DNA from 2 places in the Rouxiella sp. S1S-2 genome. Region 2 is predicted to be linked to the other one. Evidence: predicted binding sites of a transcription regulator. Region 2 holds the regulator's gene; the other holds the start of a gene.
What was found. Region 2 encodes ArgR, which controls arginine synthesis, uptake and breakdown. Its sites were predicted from a motif close to ANTGAATAAAAATACANT; they were not measured.
Positions count from the first base shown of each region.

Region 1: argC (N-acetyl-gamma-glutamyl-phosphate reductase) is a predicted target of ArgR. The motif match lies at 1,758-1,775, and genes of this name have one in related genera.

Region 1 is NZ_WFKL01000001.1:106,624-109,987, reverse strand. Features, by position in the region: gene ppc (phosphoenolpyruvate carboxylase) at 1-243, opposite strand, end outside; gene argE (acetylornithine deacetylase) at 560-1,711, opposite strand; gene argC (N-acetyl-gamma-glutamyl-phosphate reductase) at 1,917-2,921, shown strand; gene argB (acetylglutamate kinase) at 3,092-3,364, shown strand, end outside.
Region 2 is NZ_WFKL01000001.1:748,337-751,700, forward strand. Features, by position in the region: gene mpl (UDP-N-acetylmuramate:L-alanyl-gamma-D-glutamyl-meso-diaminopimelate ligase) at 1-421, shown strand, start outside; gene yhcN (peroxide/acid stress response protein YhcN) at 571-834, opposite strand; gene argR (transcriptional regulator ArgR) at 1,405-1,875, opposite strand; gene mdh (malate dehydrogenase) at 2,339-3,277, shown strand; gene GA565_RS03530 (helix-turn-helix transcriptional regulator) at 3,293-3,364, opposite strand, start outside.

The DNA of each region.
Region 1 (3,364 bases), 640 kb from region 2:
CAGGTTTAAAAACTGACTGAAAGCGCGAGCAACCGGAAGTAATTCGTCATTCGATAAGTTTTGCAGCGTAGTCAGCAATTCCTGACGGTCTGCCTCATTACCCGCACGAGAGGATTTGGACAACTTGCGGATTTTTTCAACGCGCTCGAGAACCTGCTCTCCCAGCGTGTCCTTGATGGTGTCTCCAAGCAGCTTGCCCAACGTGCTGACATTACTTCGCATTGCGGAATATTGTTCGTTCATATTACCTCTGACCCGTTTCTTGTTTGATTTTTTATGTCTTGTAAATAACTTTCACCCGTAAGGCGCATTCGCCTCTGTCTAGCTCGCCTTCATGGCAAATCTCGGTAGTTCAATTTCAGTACTGTAGGAACTTACCGCAAAAACCCTATTCTTCTCATTAGAAATTAGCTGAATCGAGGAATCAGGCTGAAATTTAATTACAGCCGGTGGGTTATTAGTGCGGCTAATTGGCCTGTTTGTACAATATCAAAGGGCATTGCATGATGCCCTTCTTTTGTTACATCCCATTAACAGTGAGAGGGTGGCGCCCGCGCACTCAGTGGTGGCAGAAGTGGTGCACAACCTGAGCGATCAACTCACGCGTTGGTTTGATAAAGGCGGTATCAATGTACTCATCCGGCTGGTGAGCCTGATCGATAGAACCCGGGCCTAACACCAGCGTTGGGCAAAGCTCCTGAATAAACGGTGCTTCGGTGCAGTAGTTAACAATTTCAGTTTCAGTGCCCAGCAGTTTTTCAACCACTTGCACCAGACGGTGGTCCGGTGGGCATTCGTATCCCGGGATCGGCGGATGCAGCGCTTCAATCGTCAAACGGCCCGGCCAGCGGCTGCTGACAGGTTCCAGCGTCTCGTTGAGTAAATCGTCCAAATCCGACAGTGTCAGGCCCGGCAGTGGGCGAATATCCATATGCAGTTCACAGCAGGCGCAAATGCGGTTGGCTGCGTCACCGCCGTTAATATGCCCGAAGTTCATAGTGGGATAAGGAATGGCGAAACCGCTGTGGTTGTAGCGTTCTTTTAGCGTATTGCGCAAGCCCATCAGGTGGGTGATAGAGTCGTGCATCAGCTCGATGGCGTTGATACCGCGACCCGGATCGCTTGAGTGCCCCGATTGGCCGGTAATGCGGATGGCATTGGAAATATGACCCTTGTGGGCGCGCACCGGCTTAAGCGAGGTTGGCTCACCGATAATTGCACAGTCAGGACGAATAGTGGAGGTCTTGGCAAAATAGCTGGCACCGGCCATGGTGGTCTCTTCGTCAGCGGTGGCCAAAATATACAGCGGTTTGCCCAGCTTCTCAGTATCAATATCGCGCAGTGCATCGAGAATAAAAGCAAAAAAGCCTTTCATGTCGGCAGTGCCCAGTCCGTAAAGCCTATTTTCATGCTCGGTAAGGGTAAAGGGGTCGCGCGTCCAGCGTCCGTCGTCGAAAGGCACGGTATCGGTATGGCCCGCCAGCAGCAGGCCACCGGCACCTTCACCAATGCTGGCCAGCATGTTGAATTTATTACGCGTATTGGGTACCGGCTGAATTTCGACCTTGAAGCCTAAATCGGTAAACCAGCCTGCCAGCAAGTTGATTAGGGTTTCATTGCTTTGATCCAATGCGCTGTCGGTGGCACTGATCGATGGCGTGGCGATTAACGCACGGTATAGCTCAATAAATGGAGGTAATTTCATCTTCACTGTTGACAGCCTTTGGTTAGGGTAATATAAATATTCATGCATTTAATGTGAATAAAAATACATTAAGCCGGTTCGTAAGGAAACCCTAAAAACACGCAGGTTTCCGAATGTAGATAAAAAGAACGAACAGGCTGAATTTCGCGGGTTTCTGGCGTAAAAAACGCAGTGAGCCCTCTATTTTTTTAAAAGAAGGTGAACTGAGTCCATGTTGAATACGCTGATTGTTGGTGCAACCGGTTATGCTGGAGCTGAACTCGCGCTCTACCTCAATCGTCACCCACATATGAACATAACCGGTTTAACGGTTTCAGCGCAAAGTGCAGATGCAGGGAAATTGCTTTCCGATTTGCACCCGCAGTTGAAGGGCATCGTCGATCTGCCTGTTTTGCCTCTGGAAAATGTTGTCGAAGCGGCAAAAGGCGTAGACGTTGTTTTTTTAGCCACCGCGCATGAAGTCAGCCATGATCTGGCACCGCAGTTCCTGGCGGCCGGTTGTGTCGTGTTTGACCTGTCTGGTGCGTTTCGTGTTAAAGACCCTGCGTTTTACACTCAATTCTATGGTTTTGAACATCAGCATCAGGACTGGCTCGACAAGGCCGTTTATGGTCTGGCGGAATGGCAGGCCGATAAACTAAAAGATGCGCAGCTGGTTGCGGTGCCGGGTTGTTACCCGACGGCGGCCCAGTTGGCAATTAAACCACTGCTTGAAAAACAGCTGCTGAATCAGGACCAATGGCCAGTTATCAACGCGACCAGCGGCGTGAGCGGCGCGGGGCGCAAAGCCAGCCTCGGTACCAGCTTCTGTGAAGTCAGCCTGCATGCTTACGGCATTTTCAATCATCGTCATCATCCGGAAATATCGACCCACCTCGGCACGCCGGTGATTTTCACCCCGCACCTGGGCAGTTTCCCGCGCGGGATTCTGGCCACTATTACTTGTCGTCTGAAGCCGGGCGTCAGTGCAGAGCAGGTTGCCGAGGCCTTCCAAAGCGCCTATGCCAGCAAGCCGCTGGTCCGTCTGTACGACAAAGGCATGCCAGCGCTGAAAAACGTTGTCGGCCTGCCGTTCTGCGACATTGGCTATGCGGTGCAGGGTGAGCACGTCATTATCGTGGCAGCGGAAGATAACCTGCTGAAAGGTGCATCGGCTCAGGCGGTACAGTGTCTGAACCTGCGCTTTGGTTTCCCTGAAGCCACCTCACTGGTATAACCAGCTGAATTAGTTGGCAATGCGTGAGATAACTTTCGCATTGTTAATTTTATAAAACACCTTTCTTTGAGCGTTTCTTGATAGCCTCAGGGATGGTAGATTAAACATCCATTTAACTCTCGGCGCGGCAGCTTCACATGCGCAGGGAGAGACTTTGAGGCGTGAACAGTATGAATCCATTGGTCATAAAATTAGGCGGCGTATTGCTGGACAATGAAGAAGCGCTGGAGCGCCTTTTCAATGCGCTGGTCGCTTATCGTCAGGAATTTCAACGCCCTCTGGTGATTGTTCACGGCGGCGGTTATCTGGTTGATGAGCTGATGAAGCGCCTCAATCTGCCGGTCGTCAAAAAGTCCGGCCTGCGCGTTACGCCTGCCGACCAAATTGACATCATTACCGGTGCACTGGCCGGTAGCGCCAACAAGACGCTGCTGTCCTGGGCG
Region 2 (3,364 bases):
CAACGGCGTGAGCGTGTATGACGATTTTGCCCATCACCCTACGGCTATTCTGGCGACACTGGCTGCTCTTCGTAGCAAAGTGGGCGGCACTGCGCGGATCATTGCCGTGCTTGAGCCTCGTTCAAATACCATGAAAATGGGCATGAGCAAAAACGAACTGGCCCCTTCTTTGGGACGTGCTGATGAGGTATTCCTGCTGCAGCCGCAAAATATCCCGTGGCAGGTGGCTGAAGTTGCCGAACGCTGTATTCAACCGGCGCACTGGCATGCCGACGTTGACGGGCTGACGGACATGATTGTCAAGACGGCTCAGCCGGGCGACCATATTCTGGTGATGAGCAACGGTGGTTTTGGCGGGATCCACAGTAAATTACTGGCGGCGCTTGAAAAAAAAGCTGAGTCTGCGGCTAACCGGAAGTAAGCGTTAAACCCTAAAAAAAGCCCTCGCAAGCGAGGGCAAAAGGGTGTCGTCGGACAGGACGACGAGGGTTCGGTAGCGCCAGAGAACGGCGTATTAATTGTTTATATTCAAATTATTAGGGTAAAGCCGTTCTCGCCAATATTTCGTTGTTACTTATAAATTTCGGCAGTCGCGTGGTAGTTACCGTCATTACGTGCTTCGATGACACGATAAGACGATGCCCCTTGGCTGTCTGCTTTCTGAGAAAGCTGCTGGCGAATATCGCTAGGCACGCCATCGATACCACTTACGCTGATTGTGCCGACAGACTGCAGGTTTTCAGCCTGCTGATTTGTCACGAGTTGAGCAGCAGAAGCGCCGAACGATACGGCAGAAAAGAGAGCCAATGCGGCAATAGCTGTAGTGATTTTCATGATAATTTCCTCATTTACCTTTGCACGACCTGTCTTGACGGTAAAAATTGCAGGTGAAGACGGTCACACGGTTTAATTGATGGACTTATCAGAACTGTAAAAAAGGGCGTTATGCCAAACGGGGTCGCGTGAGTCTTGCGAACGGAGGTTTGTGCACATAATGCAGAATTTTTGCAGCGATAAATCCGTTTTATCGGCGGCATTTGAATGGATATTCAAATCTCGTCTTATAACAAGGTTGTGATGCCTTAACTCAATGTGATTCACATCACGAAAACAAGTGTACATCTAATAACGTAAAATATTAATAGTTTGCTAATAGTTTTTAGGGGTGTTAAAAGCCCACTTATTGCCTTTTTTATAACCAAAAAGCATAATAGATGATTATTTATCGAGCGACTGCGCCTAAACATTATTTAAATCAATTTGTTAAGTTGATTTAGCTATATGTGCGATATCTATCAGATGATTATGCTGCTTAAGCTGGGAAGTGACGAATAACACGAGGGTACTGTGGGACGAGGGAAGAATATTGGGTCAGCCGGCGCGATGCGCGGCGACCCTGAACTATTACAGCTCTTGTTCAAACAGGCTTAAAATTGCATCGTAAAGTTGTTTGACAGTAAACTTGCGTGCCGGGGTAATAAAAATGGTGTCGTCACCTGCGATGGTGCCAAGAATGCCTTCTGACTTACCCAATGAGTCTAGCAGGCGGGCGATAAGCTGCGCAGCACCCGGACTGGTGCGAATGACAACCACGGCATCATTGTAGTCGATATCCAGTACCAAGTTTTTAAGCGGACTGGTGGTAGTGGGAACCCCAATTTCTGCCGGCAAACAATACACCATCTCCATCTTGGCGTTGCGCGTTCTTACCGCACCAAATTTGGTCAGCATGCGCGAAACTTTGGACTGATTGATGTTTTCGAAGCCATCATCTTGCAGTGCGACAACGATTTCACCCTGAGAGCTGAACTTCTCTTCCTTCAAGAGAGCCTTGAAAGCTTTGATTAAATCTTCCTGTTTAGCAGGATTACGCATTTTGCACCCATAGAATCACGATGATAGTGCGTTGATTATGCATATATTTGCATTTTTATGCAATCCTGCAAAAGGAAATTAAGCAAGAAAGAGTTAACTTTTATAGGTTCAGGTTTATTTCATAATTATTAACTTAAATGAATATGCCGAATGAATGAATTAGCACAGGCGCTAATATTAAAATTATTTTAATAAAATAACCATTAGTTGATAATAAATCCTCTTTTCATTTAATTTACTAAAATTAGATGGTTACTTTTCTTCGGCTTGGTGGTATCCCTTCGTTTTATCTCAATGATAAGAAAAACAAAATAATCAAAGCACATCGATAGCGCCCTATTTTAAATTCTGCGCCAGCTCGCAATCTCTCTATAAGCCGTTTGTTTTTAATACGGCTGTTTACTAAGGTTATTAAGTGAATGAATGCGCGGTATTTTTAACGTCATTTAAAAAGGAGTATAGGATGAAAGTTGCAGTCCTTGGCGCCGCAGGTGGTATCGGACAGGCCCTCGCTCTTCTACTTAAGACCCAATTGCCAGCTGGCTCTGAACTCTCTCTGTATGACATCGCCCCCGTCACTCCGGGTGTGGCGGTAGATCTCAGCCATATACCAACCGCTGTTAAAATCAAAGGATTCTGCGGGGAAGATGCAACCCCCGCGTTAGTAGGGGCAGACGTTGTTCTGATTTCTGCCGGTGTTGCCCGTAAACCTGGCATGGATCGTTCGGATCTCTTTAATGTTAATGCCGGCATTGTGCGTAATTTAGTGCAGCAGATTGCGGTTACCTGTCCCCAGGCCTGCATCGGAATTATTACCAATCCGGTCAATACTACGGTGGCCATAGCGGCCGAGGTCATGAAAAAAGCCGGCGTCTATGACAAGAATAAACTGTTTGGTGTAACCACGCTGGACACGCTGCGTGCCAATACGTTTGTTGCCGAGTTAAAAGGAAAACAGCCTCAAGATATAGAAGTACCGGTTATTGGCGGCCATTCAGGGGTAACTATTTTGCCTCTGCTTTCTCAGGTACCGGGTATTACGTTCTCCGACAGTGAAGTGGCTGAGCTCACGAAACATATTCAAAATGCAGGTACTGAAGTTGTTGAAGCCAAGGCAGGCGGCGGTTCGGCAACGCTTTCTATGGGGCAGGCTGCGGCGCGGTTAGGCCTTTCACTGGTGCACGCAATGCAGGGTAAAACCGGTATTGTTGAGTGCGCTTACGTAGAGGGAAGTGGCGAATACACCCGTTTCTTTGCTCAGCCGATATTACTGGGTAAAAATGGGGTCGCCGAACTCAAAGAGTTCGGCAAGTTAAGCGCATTTGAACAACAGGCGCTGGACTCGATGTTGGACGTTCTGCGTAAGGATATAGAACTAGGTGAGCAGTTCATTAACAACTAATCCATAACAATAATTTTACCCCTGTTCCTCATTATCCGCCGGAAACTCTTTCGGCGGTGTACTTTTTGCGCTAGTTGTTGCCCTGGG